Regions from separate parts of the Chryseobacterium indologenes genome, predicted to be linked through region 1. Evidence: riboswitches for the same ligand, from Rfam matches in the RefSeq annotation. Region 1 holds a riboswitch; each other region holds the start of a gene.
What was found. A riboswitch is a leader RNA that binds a small molecule or an ion and turns the genes downstream of it on or off. The one in region 1 is predicted to bind cobalamin.
Positions count from the first base shown of each region.

Region 2: it holds a riboswitch for cobalamin, as region 1 does, so the genes downstream of both, DYR29_RS09875 (TonB-dependent receptor plug domain-containing protein) here and prpB (methylisocitrate lyase) in region 1, are expected to answer to the same signal.
Region 3: it holds a riboswitch for cobalamin, as region 1 does, so the genes downstream of both, DYR29_RS09240 (acyl-CoA thioesterase) here and prpB (methylisocitrate lyase) in region 1, are expected to answer to the same signal.
Region 4: it holds a riboswitch for cobalamin, as region 1 does, so the genes downstream of both, DYR29_RS17295 (TonB-dependent receptor plug domain-containing protein) here and prpB (methylisocitrate lyase) in region 1, are expected to answer to the same signal.

Region 1 is NZ_CP074372.1:518,745-523,557, forward strand. It holds gene DYR29_RS02115 (LytR/AlgR family response regulator transcription factor) at 1-326, shown strand, start outside; cobalamin riboswitch at 667-856, shown strand; gene prpB (methylisocitrate lyase) at 1,311-2,207, shown strand; gene prpC (bifunctional 2-methylcitrate synthase/citrate synthase) at 2,210-3,364, shown strand; gene DYR29_RS02130 (bifunctional 2-methylcitrate dehydratase/aconitate hydratase) at 3,450-4,813, shown strand, end outside.
Region 2 is NZ_CP074372.1:2,200,830-2,205,642, forward strand. It holds gene DYR29_RS09870 (YncE family protein) at 1-406, opposite strand, end outside; gene DYR29_RS09875 (TonB-dependent receptor plug domain-containing protein) at 428-2,254, opposite strand; cobalamin riboswitch at 2,287-2,463, opposite strand; gene pafA (alkaline phosphatase PafA) at 2,602-4,248, opposite strand; gene DYR29_RS09885 (hypothetical protein) at 4,352-4,813, shown strand, end outside.
Region 3 is NZ_CP074372.1:2,061,539-2,066,351, reverse strand. It holds gene DYR29_RS09260 (PspC domain-containing protein) at 1-170, opposite strand, end outside; gene DYR29_RS09255 (PadR family transcriptional regulator) at 182-511, opposite strand; gene DYR29_RS09250 (XAC2610-related protein) at 1,068-1,769, shown strand; gene DYR29_RS09245 (HD domain-containing protein) at 1,771-2,361, shown strand; gene DYR29_RS09240 (acyl-CoA thioesterase) at 2,419-2,802, opposite strand; cobalamin riboswitch at 2,921-3,100, opposite strand; gene DYR29_RS09235 (hypothetical protein) at 3,134-3,931, opposite strand; gene DYR29_RS09230 (fibronectin type III domain-containing protein) at 4,186-4,557, shown strand; gene DYR29_RS09225 (GEVED domain-containing protein) at 4,521-4,813, shown strand, end outside.
Region 4 is NZ_CP074372.1:3,835,827-3,840,639, forward strand. It holds gene DYR29_RS17285 (cytochrome-c peroxidase) at 1-546, shown strand, start outside; gene DYR29_RS17290 (transporter) at 559-1,506, shown strand; cobalamin riboswitch at 1,599-1,785, shown strand; gene DYR29_RS17295 (TonB-dependent receptor plug domain-containing protein) at 1,895-3,928, shown strand; gene DYR29_RS17300 (YncE family protein) at 3,925-4,813, shown strand, end outside.

The DNA of each region.
Region 1 (4,813 bases):
TTACAGTCTCCTCACACCAGGGAATTTACTTTGTCAATACTGAAGATATCACTTTCTTTGAAGCAGAAGAGGGAATTGTCTTTGCTTTCGATACCACAGGAAAGAAATATTTGTTGAATGAATCTACGCTAAAAGAAATTGAAAATCAGCTTAGTCCTTCAGATTTTTTCAGAATTAACCGCAGTGAAATCGTTCAGAAAATACATGTTGAAAGAATAGAGCGTTACAATAAAAATACGCTGTCTATCCAAATAAAAGGACAGAAAGCCCATCTGGTGACAAGCCAAAGCAACACAGCTGCTTTCAGAAAATGGATTGAAGAATAGGGATTAAAATTTTTCACTAAAATGATATAAAAAAGATCATTTAATATCAAAAGATAAGCATTCATAATTTTAAAAAAAACAGCACTTCAGTTTCAGGTTGAAAAACGATAACAAGTAGGCTGTTTCTTTAAAGTTGTTTGATTTTTTCATGACATATCTTAAGGATTTAGTAACAAAAAACAAGCAGAATAATCTAAATTACAATGTCTGTTGAATGAAAAATATATTTTTAATAATAACAAAATCAATAGGTTATAGTTAAATAATTATTGTTTGCATAAAATAGCTTTCATGTTTTTATAAAATACCTATATTTACCACCAAGGAGTTCTTAACATCTTCTTTATCAACCGAAACTGGTTACGCTTAGCTGTGTCTTAAAAGGGAATCGTGTGCAAATCACGAACTGTCGCGCAACTGTAAGTAACATCAAGGTTTTTATCAAAAAGGTTCACTGTATACCTCGTTATATGGGAAGGACGATAAAAACTGTTACAAGTCAGGAGACCTGCCTGTTTCGAATTGACGATGCTTTCGCGGTCTGAAGCTTATAGTCAGGTATGATACGATATGGATAACAGTGGGATCAATATATTTTGTCGGCTCATGTTATTTTTGTGATGCAGATATGTAGTGGAGTAATATGCTATTTCATTATCATGTATTCATCGTATTTTCCTTTTCCATATTTTTCTTTCTCACAGGCATTGTGAAGTTTATCAGGAACTTTTTATGAGGATTTAATCAATATAAAAAGTGTAATATGTATCTATTCGATTTCGGTTATTCATGCAGGAGCAGTAAATCTGGAGATAATCAGGTTTGCAGAGAGGTAATGGGGTATAATTCCGGATTACAAAAAACAAATAACACAGAGCAGCTTTCTTTTGATTGCCTTTTTACCACGTCATGGAATGGTGGCTGTTATTGCTCCTATTCATGGTCTTCTGTGAACAAATTTCAACTAAACAATAAAATATTATAATGACTACAAGTGAAAGTTTGAAGTCTCCCGGTATGAAATTCCGGGAGGCCATGCGAAAAGAAAGTCCACTTCAGATTGTTGGAGCCATTAATGCTAATCATGCGCTGTTGGCACAACAGGCTGGTTTCAATGCAATTTATCTTTCAGGAGGTGGTGTTGCTGCAGGCTCTCTGGGTATTCCGGATTTGGGAATTACCACGCTGGAAGATGTATTGATTGATGTTCAGCGTATTACTAATGTTTGTGATTTGCCATTGATGGTAGATGTTGATACCGGATTTGGACCTTCAGCATTCAATGTGGCAAGAACTGTAAAATCATTGATTAAAGCCGGAGCTGCGGCACTCCATATTGAAGATCAGGTAGGTGCAAAACGCTGTGGACACCGCCCGGGAAAAGAAGTGGTAACCAAAGAAGAAATGGTAGACAGGCTGAAAGCTGCAGCAGATGCCCGTACTGATGAGAACTTTGTAATTGGTGCCCGTACCGATGCCTTTGCTAATGAAGGATTGGAAAAAACATTGGAAAGAGCAATCGCTTATAAAGAAGCCGGAGCAGATTTCATCTTTGCAGAAGCAGTTCCTGACCTAAGCTTTTATCAAAAGTTTGTTGAAGCGACAGGAGTTCCTGTACTGGCCAATATTACAGAATTCGGGATGATAAAAATGTACACGGTAGAAGAATTAAAAAATGCAGGTGTGGGATTGATACTTTATCCGCTTTCGGCTTTCCGTGCTGCCAATAAAGCGGCCCAAAATGTATATGAGCACCTTCGTAAAGACGGAACACAGGCCAATGTCTTAGATACCATGCAAACCAGGGAAGAACTTTATCAAAGCATTGGATACTACGACTATGAACAAAAATTAGACAACCTTTTTAAACAAAATAAGTGATAATGTCAAATAACAGTGAACCCACATTTAAACCTAAAAAAAGCGTTGCGCTTTCAGGGGTAGCAGCAGGTAATACTGCGCTTTGCAGTGTCGGAAAAAGTGGCAACGATCTCCATTACAGAGGATATGATATTCTGGATCTGGCAGAGAAAGCACAATTTGAAGAAGTAGCCTATCTTTTAATCTATGGACAGCTGCCTACCGGAGCGCAATTGAAAAATTATAAAGCCAAGCTGAAATCTTTAAGAGGACTGCCTCATTCCGTGAGAAACATTCTTAAGAGTATTCCTGCAGCGGCTCACCCTATGGATGTCATGCGTTCTATGGTTTCCGCTATTGGGAGTATTCAGCCGGAAAAAGATGATCATAATATGGCAGGAGCAAGGGATATTGCAGACAAATTACTGGCATCTTTCAGTTCTGGTCTCCTATACTGGTACCACTATACCCATAATGGAAAAGAAATTGATGTAGAAACCGATGATGACACGATAGGAGGGCATTTTCTTCACCTTTTGCACGGAAAAAAACCTGCAGATTCCTGGGTGAAAGCTATGGAAATCTCGTTAAACCTCTATGCAGAACATGAATTTAATGCTTCAACATTTACCAGCCGTGTGATTGCCGGAACAGGATCTGATATTTATTCAGCCATTACCGGAGCCATTGGTGCCTTAAGAGGACCAAAACATGGAGGAGCTAATGAAGTTGCTTTTGAAATTCAAAGCCGATACAATTCTCCGGATGAAGCAGAGAGTGACATTCGCCAGCGTATTGCAAACAAAGAAGTGATTATTGGATTCGGACATCCGGTGTATACCATTTCAGATCCGAGAAACGTTGTGATTAAAAAAGTGGCGAAAGAGCTTTCTGAAGAAGCAGGAGATATGCTGCTGTATACTATTGCTGAAAGACTGGAAACGATCATGTGGGAAGAAAAGAAAATGTTCCCGAACCTCGATTGGTTCTCCGCTGTTTCTTATCATCTGATGGGAGTTCCTACCTTGATGTTCACCCCGTTATTTGTTATTTCAAGAGTGACCGGATGGAGTGCTCACATCATAGAACAGAGACAGGATGGAAAGATTATCCGTCCAAGTGCCAACTATACAGGGCCTGAAAATAAAGAATTTGTGTCCATCAACGAACGTAAATAATGAAATGTAAGAAATGAAAATAAACCATTCATTTTCAATTTTTTACGCTTAACTTTTAATAAAATAAAATTTTCAATAATAAAAAATGAGTTCACACATCTCAAACGAAAGACCGCAACCCGATCAGGTATTAATAGACATTGCAGATTATGTCTTAAACTACGAAATTAAAAATGACTTGGCATGGAAGACTGCTCACTACTGTCTTCTTGATACGATCGGCTGTGGTCTGGAAGCATTGACCTACCCGGCGTGTACAAAACTTTTAGGACCTGTGGTAAAAGGAACAGTAGTTCCTAACGGAGCAAAAGTACCGGGCACCCAATTCCAGCTGGATCCTGTTCAGGCAGCGTTCAATATCGGAGCAATCATACGTTGGCTGGATTTCAATGATACATGGCTGGCAGCAGAATGGGGACATCCTTCTGATAACCTTGGAGGAATTCTGGCTACTGCAGACTGGTTATCCAGGACTAATATTGCAGAAGGAAAAGCTCCTTTAAAAATGAAACAGGTATTGGAAGCCATGATTATGGCTCACGAGATTCAGGGAGTAATGGCACTGGAGAATTCATTCAACAAAGCAGGACTGGACCACGTTTTATTGGTAAAGCTGGCTTCTACAGCGGTTGTAGGAAAGCTGATCGGGTTAAACCGTGACGAAATTATCAATGCCGTGTCACTGGCTTTTGTGGATGGACAGTCTTTAAGAACTTACCGCCACGCTCCCAATACAGGTTCCCGTAAGTCATGGGCGGCAGGAGATGCTACCTCAAGAGCGGTACGTCTTGCCCTGATTGCAAAAACAGGAGAAATGGGCTATCCATCTGTATTGACAGCAAAAACATGGGGATTCTACGATGTTTCCTTCAGGGGAAATGAATTCAAATTCCAGAGAGAATACAGTTCTTACGTAATGGAAAATGTACTCTTCAAAATTTCTTTCCCTGCTGAATTTCACTCGCAGACCGCAGTAGAAGCGGCAATGACATTACACGCAACTTTAAGAGGCCTTGGAAAAACTACAAATGATATCAAAAAAATTACCATCCGTACCCACGAAGCTGCTATCAGAATTATCGATAAAAAAGGACCGCTAAATAATCCTGCCGACCGTGATCACTGCATCCAATATATGGTGGCTGTACCCTTGATCTATGGAAGACTGACTGCGGCTGATTATGAAGATAACATTGCTTCAGACCCTAGGATTGATGTCCTTTGTGATAAAATTGAATGTGTGGAAGATGTTCAGTTTACAGCAGATTATCACGATCCGGAAAAACGCTCCATTGCGAATGCGATGACAGTAGAACTTAATGACGGAACTGTTTTAGACGAAATAGTGGTAGAATATCCTATTGGCCACAAACGCAGAAGAGACGAAGGTATTCCTGAACTGATCAAGAAATATAAAGTTAATCTTGCCCGTATTTTCCCGGAAAAACA
Region 2 (4,813 bases), 1.7 Mb from region 1:
CATAGATAAAGCCATTAGCAAAAGTAATCCCTCTTGGATTATCAATCTGATCCGTGATTACGGCTAATTTTTTAAATGTATAACGGTCTACTACAACAATCTTGTTTGAGTTATTTATCACAAGATAAGCCTTATTTCCGTTAAGACCAATGGTCTGAAGAACGTCACCCAGAATTTCTTTATTGTTATTATAACCATATACATCATCCTGCTTCAGGCTCAGATCTCTTGTCAGGAATGTTACTTTAGCACCCTGACTGTTGAAGTTCCCTTCATTAGATATAAAATATCCGTTCTGGTAAGTAATCGGAGAAACTTCAAATTCAGCGGAATCGCTTGTACATGAAGACATGTTAAATAATAACACTACTGCAAATAGTACAGTTAAAAGTTTAGTTATTTTCATAATTTATTCAATTTTAATTTATTAAAAATTTATTGCTGCGTATACACTATAATTTCTTTTCGGTAAAGGATAAAAAGAAACCGTTTTATAGTAGGTATTTGTTACATTATTCACTTTAAATCCTAAGGTATATTTTTTCGCTAAAGTTGCTGAAACACCCATATTCAAAAGAAAATAAGGATCTATGGCATCTGATCTCTTTTCATCACTTGTGGTATAGGTAACACCATTTAGCAGTCCCTGTGCAAAAAACTTAAAGAAACCATATTCATAATCTATATTGGCACTTCCTCTATGCATAGGCACATAAGGTCTCTGCAGCTGTGTTTCTTTATCGATAGATCTTGCGTAATAATATCCTGCATTCGCCCTGAATTTATGATTACCCAATTGTTTACTAAATGACAGCTGAGATTCTAATCCGTAAGATTCAGCTTTATTGACATTGAATGCCTGCCAGTATCCTTTGGCCGTTGGAAGCCATGCAATAAGATCTGTGATGTTCATATAGTACGGAGACAAAGTAAGTCTGAAATCTCCCACTTTGAGCTCATTCGTCATATCTACCTGGGTAGAGGTTTCCGGTCTCAACTCTTTATTTCCTCCCGGTTCATAATAAATATCATTAAATGACGGGTATCTGAAGTTTTTTGATACGTTAACGCTTACATCATACCATTTTGCAGCACTCCATTTTCCGGAGAATGAATACATCAGCGGTGACTTCACATCTTCCACAAAATCTTTCTTGAACCCACCTTCAAAACGCAGGTTTTTCGTTGCAAAATACCTCAACAGTCCGGAAATGGAACCAACATTTCTGCTGACACTGGATATTCCGCTCGCATACCCTTCTCCTTTGTTGATCTGAAATTCTCCGATAATATTAAAATTCCACTTAGAATTCAGGAAATAATTGAAATCATTTTTAAAGATGTAATTTTTCCCTGTTCCGCCACTTGATTTAGGCAGATTTAAAGAACCGAAATACTGAAAATTCTCTTCTGTATAGGCTGCTCTAAGGGAGTTACTAAACTTTGCTTTGTTCCAGTCCCAGGAAAGAAGGCTTCTTACACTTTGAGTTTTATATTTTGTTTTTGTTCCCGTTTCTTCATACACAGAATAATGTTGTGAAGAATCAAAGAACTGGCTCTGCCAAGAAATTTTATGATCATCCGTCATTTTATAGGATGCTCCTACATTAAATGTTGTATTGTAATAATTCCCGTTTCTGTTGATGTAATTCAGATCACTTACCTCATAATTATTTTCGCTAACAGAATAATTTCCTGAAGCTTTAAAACTGAACTTATCATTGCTGTAAGAACCTTTTACAAAATTATTATAGGTATTAAAAGAAGCAACTTCAGAAAATAAAGAACCATGGAAGCCTTTATTAAAATCAAGGGTATTATTAAGGTGAATACTTCCCCCGATAGCACCACTTCCGTACACCACACTTCCTCCTCCGGCTTTTATCCCGATCTGGTCATATCCGAACAAAGCAATATTATTGATATCTCCCTGCCCTAAGAAACTTGAGTTGATATTAATTCCATTCCATACAAATGCGGTCTGCTGGGCAGTAGTTCCTCTGAAAGAAGGTGAAGAAACAGCTCCACGGCCATTTTCTTTGATAAATACCTGGGATTGAAATCTCAGAAGTTCAGAAAGATTACTGGAGTTTTTCTCGGCCTCTTCTGCCGAAATTATTTTTACGGGATGAAAAAGTTTCACCCTATTCATCTGGTTGTCGAAGACATAAATAGTGTCAATGGTTTTCTCTTGTCCAAAAAGAAAACAGCCATAAGATGAAAAAAGCAGTACTAAAGATCTTTTTATATCCATACTTTTTTACTTTTCCTCCGAAAGCAATATGTTTTTTTATTATAATTCCGGCAGGTCTCCTGACTTTCGCATTCTGCTCCTTCCCGTTTTAGACAGTGGCTGTTTGCAGAAACTTTTATTGCGATTTACAGTTGCGGGGACAGTCCGGGAGTTACACCCGATTCCCTTTTCATTCCAAAATACTGGAAACCAAAATTTTTGCAAAGATAGTTTTTTATATGTATTTGCCAAAAAGTGAAATGAGAGTGTATCAGATTGAGAATTTGAAGTAATAACTCACAAAAAAAGCTGCTTTCGGTTGAAAGCAGCCATGTATCATAGAATAATCGTATACAATTATTTACCAATTATTTACCAATAACTTCCGTAATTGGGTTTCCTACATTTCCACTTGGAAACTGAATTTTCAATAGAGAAGATACCGTAGGTGCAATATCTGTCATGTGGTAAGCCTTGTTGCTTTCTCCCTGCTTAACTCCCCAACCCATAAAGATCAATGGAATATGTGAATCATAAGAATTCCAAACACTGTGGGTAGTACCTGTTTTTGAATATGGAGGAAGCATAGAATCATGAGAAATCAACTGGATATCTCCACTTCTCTGTCTGTTGATTCCATTGATAATTCTTTGTTTGATGGGTTCCGGAATACTTGCCTCCTGAACTTTATCTACAGAAACTGCATATAAAACCGTAGGATCTTTCTCAATTTCCTTTACAGCAAAGTTTCTTACATCATCCAGTTCAAGCTTACTGTCAGCTAATACTTTTCTGTCAAAATAAATCTGATAGTTATCAATCGCGTTAATCAGTTTATCAGCTCCGAATTTATCTTTCAGCTTCTGGTTCAGATTTTTTTCTGCATCTTCACCAAAGAAACCTGTTGGTATTTTATGTTCTTTAAGGAATCCTACAGAATGCGCTCCACCATGATCCGCAGAAAGGAAAACAGTGTACTCCCCTTTTCCTACTTTTGAATCCAAATAATTGAAGAACTCAGCTAAATCCTGATCTAATCTGATGTAAACGTCTTCTACTTCAATAGAATTCGGTCCGAATTTATGACCTGCATAATCAGTAGATGCAAGGTTGATCGCTAAGAAATCTGTGATATTATCTCCACCCAGTTTTTCACCTTCTACAGAAGCCTCTGCCAACTTCAATGTCAGCGTATTTCCAAAAGGTGTATAACGGATATTATCTTTTTTAGCCTGATAATCCTTTGCTAAATTACTGTAAGGGAAAGTAGGTGTTTTTGCACTTCCCAGCAGTCCTTCCCAAGAAGAATTGTCCGGTGCACTTTCCGTATATTGATTGATTGGAAGTAAAGTATTCCAGCCGTTGGCTACTAATTTTTCAGGAAGATTCTGAGAATTGAATGATTTCACCCATTGAGGAAGATCATTCATATACCATGTACTGGTAATGAAATTCCCTGTGCTGTCATCAAACCAGAATGCTCCGTTTGGAGTGTGTCCTGCAGGAAGAATAGAAGCACGGTCTTTCAAAGAAACTCCGACTACTTTTCCCTGGAAGTTGGTTGCTAATCTCAATTCGTCAGTCACCGTAGTAGACCAAAGATTTTTTGGAGAATGGCTTCCGGTTTTCACATTGGTTGTTCCTACGGGCTGAACGCTTTCATCCGCAGTACAGTATACTCCTTTTCCTGTTTCTTTATCCGTCCAGTCATTTCCTGCAATTCCGTGAATAGCCGGTACGGAACCTGTATAGATACACGTGTGTCCCAAAGCTGTAATGGTAGGAACATAAGGAATGTGTACATTATTCAAAGAATATCCTGTATTCAAAAGTCTTTTGAAACCGTCATTTCCATATTTACCATAAAAACGGTATAAATAGTCCCAACGCATCTGGTCTACTACCAGACCTACGACTAATTTGGGTCTTTCCAGTTGGGTATTTTTGTTCTTCTGTGCATTGATTGTAACTACGGACAAAAAAGTAGCTGCCGCAATTGAAATGTTCCTAAGCATCCAAGTAAATTTTTATTGACAACAAATTTAAGGGTTTTGAAAGTTTTGGAGTGTGAAATTTTATTTAATTTTGATTATTGTACAATTCATCAATCAATCTTTCATGATTTTAGGCGTATACTGGTATTTCAAATTTCCAAATGATTTATATGACTTTAAATTCTTCAAATTTCATCCGGGATATGGCGGACATGCTGATAATCCAGCAGAACTGGCAGCAAGAGTTGAGGTAGAAAATACGGATGATTTTATCGGAAAGCTGGCAGCATTGAAAGAGCGTTTCAAAAAAACTTATTTGCACTTGAATATCAATGAAAACCAGCTGATCATCAATATCGGAGATTATCAGCTCTTTGATTTTCATTTTCAAATGGCGGAAGAAATAGAAGAGCTGTTGATTCGCGAACGTGCTGAATTGTTAGATTCCAGTATTCCTTTTACCATCCAATCCAGCAAAAGCTATGCTCCGGAAAGAGAAGAATTCAAAAATATAGAACACCGTTTCATTCAGATGGTAGGTTCAGACTTCAGGAAAAGCAATGCAGAAAATTACGCTGCTAGAATT
Region 3 (4,813 bases), 1.5 Mb from region 1:
TCTTTGAAGATCTCCACCATTCTTATTTCTATGTCATGCATTACCTCATCAGCTTCAGAAGCATCCAGTGAGCTTCTCAGTGCGTTCAGGTAATCGCTGAGCTTTATATATGCGTGTTCTTCTATTGTAAAAGAAAAACCTGCGAGTCCTATTGAGAGTGTCTTGTTCATAGCTTTGTTTTTTAATTTTGTTGAGTGATGTGGTTTACTGAGGCTGTCAGCTCATTCCATGTGTTTTGAAGTTCATCCAGGAAAAGTTTTCCTTTTTCTGTGATCTGGTAATATTTTCTGGGTGGTCCTCCTGTAGATTCTTCCCATCTGTAAGAGAGAAACTCTCCGTTTTTAAGTCTTGTAAGAAGAGGGTAGAGGGTTCCTTCCACTACATCCAGTTTTCCTTTTTTCAGCTCGTCAATAAGATCAGAAACATACATTTCGCGGTTATTGATGAGACTTAGAATACAGAATTCCAGAATTCCTTTTCGCATTTGCGCTTTGGTATTTTCGGTATTCATCTTTGATAAGTTTTGTTAATTAGTTATATAATTTTCGAAGTTCGGAACCTAGCTAGTTGTACCTATTTCGATTTTACATTACAAAGATATGTAAATAAAATGGTATTATGCAATACAAAGTAGTGAAATTTTTAAAATAAATAATTTAAACAACTGATAATCAATTTTATAATTTTTATTGTGAATTTTAAGAAAAATGAATTTGGGTAAAAAATACTTGAAAATGTGTTGAAATTTTTGATGTGATTGAGAAAAATAATCAGAAATAATTCAGACTATCCCATTACTAATGCTCATTATTCATTAATTATTTCATTGCTCACTGCCTCATCTAGCCCCGATAGCAGCGGTTACCCCACAGCAGATTGGCTTCTGGGCGGGCGCGAGGAGTATGAGCATATAGCGGGAAACGGCTTCTTATCAGTGAATACTCTTTATTTAATGGCTGTTAAATTGTTTCAGATCTTTACAGATAATAAGGCCGGGATTTTGAGATCGGTATTATGATTCGTATTTTTGTTAGGAAAAAAAACACCTAAATCTATTTACTTTTACCATGAATCTATTAAATACATATAAGCATTTATCGGCTTTTGTTTTACTAGGGCCTGTATGTTTTGGACAATATCAGTTTGAAGTAAAAAATGTATCAAATAAATATAACGCAATCATCCATATAGAAAATTGTAATGATGGCCAATGTGGGGGGAAAGGAACGGTAGAATTGTTTGACAATAATAACAGCAAGATACAGAGTTTTGTTTCTGATAATCTTGTTTTAAATCCGGAACAGGGGCAAAAATTGATTCCGGGGAAATTGATTTCTCTGACAAATGACCAGCGTTCAGTAATTATAGATGATTTTAATTTTGACGGAACTGAAGATGTGGCGATAAGAAACGGAAATATGGGAAATTACAGTTCGGCTTCTTATGATGTGTATGTATTCAACAGTACCAGAATGGCATTTGTAAAAAGTGAAGAACTTACAGACCTGGGCTCAAGTGGCTTTGATTTTTTTGAAACAGATGCCAAACGCAAACGTCTTATTTCCTATGGTAAATCCGGATGTTGCAGGATTTTCACCACTGAATATGCCGTTATTCCGAATAAAGGACTGGACAGGGTGCTTGAAAAAGAGGAAGATATGACCGATGAGGATCAGGTAAGGGTAATCACGAAAGAAAAGATCAATAATAAATGGATTACCAAAACAAAGGTATATCCGGCAGATCAATATAACAGAAATAAAAAGTAAGATGAAAATTCAGAAAGAGATAGATTTTATCCTGGCAGTGGATGCTTTGAAAAATGTACAGCGAAGAAATTATAATGCTGACGATTCCCGAAGAGAGAACACGGCAGAACACTCCTGGCAGATTATTATTCTGGCTCAGGTTCTTTTTCCGTATGCTAAAAACCGCGCGGATATTGATCTGTTGAGAGTAATAAGAATGCTTTCTATTCATGATCTGGTGGAAATAGAAGCTGGTGATACTTTTATTTTTGATGAAAAAGCAATGGTAGGAAAGTTTGAGAGAGAGAAAGCATCTGCCCAAAAGATTTTCGGAATTCTGGACCAACCTCTGCGTACAGAGTTTTTCAATCTGTGGCTTGAGTTTGAAGAAGAGAAAACCCCTGATGCTATTTTTGCCTGTGGGATTGACAGAATTATGCCGTTTATCTTAAATTCTCATACTTCAGGAAAAAGCTGGACGGAAGCCGGAGTAACAGAAAGACAAATCCGAAATATGCTTGAAAATGCCATCAACAGAGCGTCGGATGAAATGGGAGAGGCTTTTGAACTGCTGTTGAACAGAAGTCTGGAAACGGAAAAGGTTGTGAAATAAGTGTAAAGAACATAGAAAAAGCTTCGGGCGGCCTCTGGCCGCCCGAAAATTTATCATTTATAGTATCTGGATTGGTTTCTTGAATTCGTCAATCGCTACAAAAGTAAAATCTCCTACAATGGCTTTTTCTCTTTCATAGGAATACATCTGCTCAGTATAGATCTCAACATTTACTTTCATACTGGTTTTTCCCACGTAGGAAACTTTCCCGATCAGTTCTACAATTGTTCCGGCAGGAATAGGTTTTTTGAAATCGATCTTGTCACTGCTTACCGTTACCACTCTTTTTCTGGCAAATCGGGTGGCTGTAATAAAAGCTACTTCGTCCATCAGCTGCATGGCCGTACCACCAAAAAGGGTATCGTAATGATTGGTTGTGTTAGGGAAAACCGCTTTAAAGATTCTGGTTTCGGATGCTTCAATTCTTTCTTCTGTAGTCATATATCATTATTAATTAAAGCGAAATGAAAACGATATTAAAACAACAGAATAATGACAGGAACTTAGAGAACCCCTGAAACAATCCATCAGATCAATACAACTTCAAATCGCGAAAGTTATTTGTTTAAAGAAATAGGCAGGTCTCCTGACTTGTAACATCTTTTATCTCCTTCCCATGCCTCGCACAGTGGATCTTTGATAAAGATTTCAGTTACTTACAGTTGCGCGACAGTCCGTGATTTTCACACGGTTCCCTTTTAATCTGCAGTGATGCAGAACCAATTTCTGTGATGAATAAGCGTTAAAACTTTTCGGGGCAAAAATAATGAATTTATTCCGGATTATGGTAAATAATCTGGCTGATTACTCTTCCTTTCTTGATCGTCCACAATGTAGTGTATCTGTTTTCTCCTGAACCGTTTATCATGTATAAGAAAATATTGTCGGTATCCAGGGACGTTACGCCAATGTTCTCAAAATCCATAGTAGGCTGGAACATATTTTTGATGGCTTCTCTTACAAAGACAGAACCTCTTCCTGGCTGTTGCACTCTGATTGATTTGATTTCAGTCATTCCTTCAGGAAGATCATTTCCGATTCCCCAAGGTTTTACTTTATCGATGGTCAGAAGTTTTCCTTCAGCATCTTTTTCTTTCTTACGATAGCCTGCATTGGAAGGGTAGATATCAATTACTACTTTGCTTCTTTGGGCAGTAGGGACTTTAGGATCAGAATTATCTGTGAAAATAAGTGATTTTCCGTTTTTGGATCTGGAAGGAGTGTAGGCTGGGAGCTGATCAATATAAGCAATACGTTCTTTGTTAACCATTCCTTCTTTATCAAGTGTTTCATAGCGTACAAATGGTTTGTCTTCATCCTGCTTTTCAGGATATTTGATCCAGATCCATTCTGTTTCTCCGGGGGCAGGCTTTACATAAACAAATACATCTCCTTTACGCATACGGATCTTGTCCACAATTTTCCTGTAATTGTCTTTATGAACCCTTACATTGGCATATCCTTCTTCAGCTTTTACCACTCCGAAAGGAACTTTATTCTGCCCTTTTACAAAGGCTAAAGAAAAAATACTCAAGGCCGATACATAGAATGCTTTGTTTATGAAAGTCATTATGAAATTTTTTGATCCCCCAAATATATAAATTAAATGCTTTTCGGAAGATAATTATACGGGTAGTTCTTTAAAATCTTGTATTTGTTTCAAATAATGATAAGAAAGAGCTTTTGACAGTGATATTCTGTTAATGGATATGTTTTTTATGTGTATAATTTAAAAGTATTAAAAAAAACAATAATATATGGTGCAAATATCAAGTATATTCTATAAAATCCCTATTTTTCAAGAGAATTTTAAAACTAATAAACATGACAAAAAAACTACTTTATGTATTCTCTTTTATTTTGGGCATTTCCAGCTTTCAGGCAGAAAACAAAATAGAAGCAGGATCAGAATCTTTATTTTATTGTGATACGAACGTTCCCACCGGTGTTCAGATGTCTGCTATAACCCTTACCACCGGAACTGTTACATGGACCGCTGATCCTGATACCCCGAATAATTTCATCAGATACAGAATACCCGGAACTACTAGCTGGATGGTAGCTACTCCTACACCGGGGCAAAATTTATTTACGATTACGAATCTGCAGCCTTGTACAGTTTATGAAGTGCAGGTAGTAAAATATGCACTACCCAGGGAATGTGGTCGAACCCTATATTTTTTACAACAACACTGAATTACTGTTCAAGTGCCTCTACAGATACAAGTATGATGCATATCTCCAACGTTACAGTAACTTCTTCCGGAATAGCATCTCCAATGATAAGCGATTCCGGCGCTTCCAATTACACAGATTACAGAAGTGATCTGAGCCGTAGGGTAAAGTTTTATATAGGAAGTACAGGAAATAAACTTTCAGTAGCAAATACCTGGACCGGTACTCCGGGTACAACAACTGTAACAGCATGGATAGACCTTAATGCCAACGGAAT
Region 4 (4,813 bases), 1.7 Mb from region 1:
GAAGCATATGGAGACGAAACCATTACCGGCGAAAGAATTTTAAAAGCATTATCACAGTTTATGGCTTCTTTAATTTCTGCAGATTCAAAATACGACAGATTCAGGCAGGGAAAGGAACAATTGACTTCAGCGGAATCTCAGGGAATGGCATTGTTTAATCAGAAATGTGCTTCTTGCCATAGTGGAGAATTATTTACCGATGAAAGCTTCAGAAATACAGGAATGTATTACAATACGGAATTCAAAGACGCCGGACGGTACAGAGTTTCTCTCAATCAGGTTGACTGGATGAAATTTCGTGTTCCAAGCTTGCGAAATGTAGAATATACAGCACCTTATATGCATGACGGAAGGTTTTACACCTTAGAGGCTGTGCTCAATTTCTATTCAGATCAGGTAGAAGATAATCCCAATCTCGATCCTCAGCTGAAACAGAATGGGCATACGGGAATTGCTATGAACAGCCAGGAAAAACAATCAATTATTGCCTTCCTGAAAACATTATCAGATAAAAGTTTTATCTCCAATCCAAAATTTGCAGAATAAATTATAGAAAACATGAAGAAGATTATAGCAGTACTAAGTTTTATGGTATTTAGCCTGAACCAGGCCAATGTGGTTAGAGACAGCATGTATATTACACCGGAAACCTTTAGCAGATTTGATTTTGATGATGATTGTGATGCGTGCGGCTGTGCAGCAGGAAACGGATCTTCCGGTTTTGAATCTTTACTGAATCCACAGTTTATCGGAATCAAATACTTTGCACAACATTACAAAGCAAAGGAAAACTTATTTGTAAAAGACCTTACCCAGGATCAGTATTTCAATACTTTGCAGCTTTGGGGGAAAATTCCATTGACTAAAAAACTGAGTGTTTATGCAAGTCTGCCCTTCCATTTCCATGAAAAGCAAACCATGCAGGGAGATATTAAAATCAATGGAATCGGAGATCTGAACCTGATGGGAATTTACCAGCTGATGAATTCTAAAGATAATTTCCATCACATAAGTGGAGGCTTGGGAGTGAAAATTCCTTTGGGGAAATTTGATGAGAAAGGTGCATCCGGAGTCAATCCAAGTTTTCAATTGGGAACCGGAAGCTGGGATTATCAGGCGGCTTTGAATTATAAGTTTCAGAAGAATAAAGTAGCAGTCTTGGTCAATACAGACTATACGATCAAAACGGAAAATAAGAAAAATTACCGTTTCGGAAACCAGTGGAACTACGCTGCGACGGGATTTTATCAGGTTGCCGGAAACGAAAAGTCGATCTTTTCGGTAAAAACGGGAGTGCAGGGAGAAGTGTATGCACAGAATAAACAGTTTGATGAAGCCCTGCCCAATACTGCAGGAAGTGCTTTGTACGGGAAACTGGGATTTGAAGCTTCTTATAAAAAACTGAGCCTGGGAAGTGAAGTAATGCTTCCGATGTATACTCAATTGGCGGGTGGAGATATTGAAGCAAAATCCAGATTCAGTATTTTTCTGAATATTGGAATTTAAAAATAAAACCCCTTTTTAATAATGTTAAAGCTCCTTCGGGAGCTTTAATTGTTTATGAATCATGAATTTAATTGGGGGTTAGGAATAATTTTTTATCTTTGCCGGAATTTGGTGAGCCATAAAAAGCTCTTAAAAGGGAATTCGGTGAAAATCCGGAACAGACCCGCTGCTGTAAGCTCCGCACCAAAGTTTTTGAAGAATATATCCACTGTTTTTAGGAATGGGAAGGATTTCAAAAATGGAGTAAGTCAGAAGACCTGCCAGAAAATAATCGTTTGACGCTTTCGTGGAATAAAGCTTAGGACATCAATGATTCTGTGCAGTGACAGCTGTGCTTTGTCGTTGTATTCTTATACCCATTAGCGTCATCATTATCCTAAATGAGCTAATGACGGCAAAACTAATTACTTCTACAATTTATAAAGCTGTTTTCACAATACTGGTGATCACATCTCAGCTTTTATATTCCCAAAAAAAGAAAAATGACACGCTGAAGGAAGAATCCATCAAGGCGATCAGTCTCTACAAAAAGAATTTTAAAGAGATCATTCCGGCACAAACCATCCAAGGGGAAGCACTTGAAAGACTGAACAGTCATTCTGTAGCAGATGCGCTGCGGTATTTCTCCGGAGTTCAGATTAAAGACTATGGAGGTATCGGCGGATTGAAAACCATTAATGTCCGAAGTCTAGGAAGCCAGCATGTAGGAGTTTTCTATGACGGAATTCAATTGGGAAATGCACAAAACGGCCTTGTTGACCTCGGAAGATATTCTTTGGATGATCTTGAAGAAATATCATTATACAACGGGCAGAAAAGTGAGATTTTCCAGCCGGCAAAAGATTTCGGTTCTTCCGGATCTATCTATTTACAGCCTAAAACTCCTGTGTTTAAAGGAACAAGAAAAACCAATCTTGTGATAAGAGCCAAAAGTGCTTCTATTGATCTCTTCAATCCTTCATTCCGATTGGAGCAGAAAATTTCAGACAGAGTTTCTGCCAGTTTCAGTGCAGAATTTATGCAAAGCGACGGAATTTACAGATTTCGATATGCCAAGAAATATCCTGATGGACAGCAGGCTTATGATACCATTGCAAAAAGACAGGATTCAGATATCAAAGCAAAACGTTTTGAAACTTCTTTAAATGGAACTTTGAATAACGGAAGCTGGAATGTTCGTGGCTATGGCTATATTTCAGACCGCGGAATGCCGGCACCTATTGTGAACGGTCGTTTTGAAGGAAGAGGAGCGAGACTTTCCGATGAAAATTATTTTGTACAAGCCAATCTGCGGAAAAAACTGTTCCCAAAATTTGAAACACAGCTGAAAGCAAAATTTGCCTACGATTATACTCATTTTATGGATACCGTTCGTTCGCAATCTATTATGTATACGGATAATGTCTATATTCAAAGAGAAGTTTATCTTTCTTCATCCAATATATATTCTATCACGCCCAATTGGGATGTGAGTCTGAGTGGAGATTTTCAGTACAATAATCTTGACGCCAATCTTGATAACTTTTCCTATCCTACACGTTATACAACATTAGTCGCTTTGGCAACAACCTACCAGTGGAACAGGTTTAAAATTCTGGGAAGCCTTTTGGGAACATTTACTTTCGAAGAAGTAAAAAAAAATAAAAGACCCGGAGACAGCAGAGAATGGACCCCCGCTGTATTTATGAGCTACCAGCCTGAAATAATTCCTGAGCTTACCCTCAGAGCTTTCTATAAAAGAATTTTCCGACTGCCTACTTTCAATGACCTTTATTATACCAATATCGGAAACACTTACCTGAAACCGGAATTTACCAATCAGTATGATGTAGGATTTACGTACCAGAAAAATTACAACAATCATTTCTTTAAATCTTTTTATGCTAAAGTAGATGGTTATTACAACAAAGTACAGGATAAAATTGTCGCAGCTCCTAACGGAAGTATGTTCCGCTGGTTGATGATGAACCTTGGTCTGGTTGAGATTATTGGTGCTGACGTGAATGTTCAGGCAGAAATGCAGTTGGGAAAAGTAAAACTTAGGCCATTACTTTCTTACACCTATCAAAGTGCAAGAGATATGACGGATCCTGAAGATACATTCTACAAAAATCAGATTCCATACACACCATGGCATAGCGGATCATTTGCACTGATGGCCGATTATAAAGACTGGAGCTTCAATTACAGTGCAATGTATGTAGGAAAGCGCTATGATGTGAACCAGGATAATATTCAATACAATTATGTACAGCCTTGGTATACTCATGATCTGTCTGTTCAGAAAAAATTCAACTGGGCGGATCATCAGTTTAAAGTAAGCCTTGAGATGAATAATATCTTCAATCAATATTATGATGTAGTGATCAACTATCCGATGCCGGGAAGAAATTTTAAACTTATTCTAAACTTCACCTTATGAGAAAACTAAACTTTTATTTTCTGTTTCTTGCTTTAGCTTTTCTTACTTCATGCCGTACAGATGATATCATCGTCCGTCAGGAAGTAGTGGAAGGACTTCCTTCAGAAAATACAGCAATAAAAGGATTCTATATGCTGAACGAAGGGAATATGGGAAGCAATAAATGTACACTGGACTTTTTTGATTATACCAAAGGAACCTATTACAGGAACATTTACGCAGAAATTAATCCCAATGTAGTAAAAGAACTTGGAGATGTAGGAAATGATATCAAAGTTTACGGAAGCAAACTGTATATCGTAGTCAATGTTTCCAATAAAATTGAAGTATTGGATGCCAAAACAGCTAAACGTATTACTTCTATTCCGTTACAGAACTGCCGTTATTTAACCTTCAAAGACGGGAAAGCATATGCCAGCAGCTATGCAGGTCCGGTAGCAATTAATCCAAAAGCACCCAAGGGAAAAGTGGTAGAAATTGACACTATTTCTCTTTCCATTCAACGGGAAGTGGTAGTGGGATATCAGCCGGAAGAAATGGAAATTGTAGGGAATAAACTGTTTGTTGCTAATTCCGGAGGATACAAGGCTCCAGATTATGATAATACTGTTTCAGTAATTGATCTGAACACTTTTACTGAAATCCAGAAGTTAAATGTTGCCATCAATCTTCATCACATCAAAAAAGACAATTACGGTGATCTGTATGTAAGCTCAAGAGGAGATTACTATAACATTCCTTCCAGCTTATACCTTATAGATGCTGCAACCGGGATTGTCAAGAAAGATTTCCATCTCGCTGTGAGCGAAATGACAATCGTTAATGATAAGCTTTATTTCTACGGAAACGAATTCAATTACAATACCCACAGCTATAAAAAGAGCT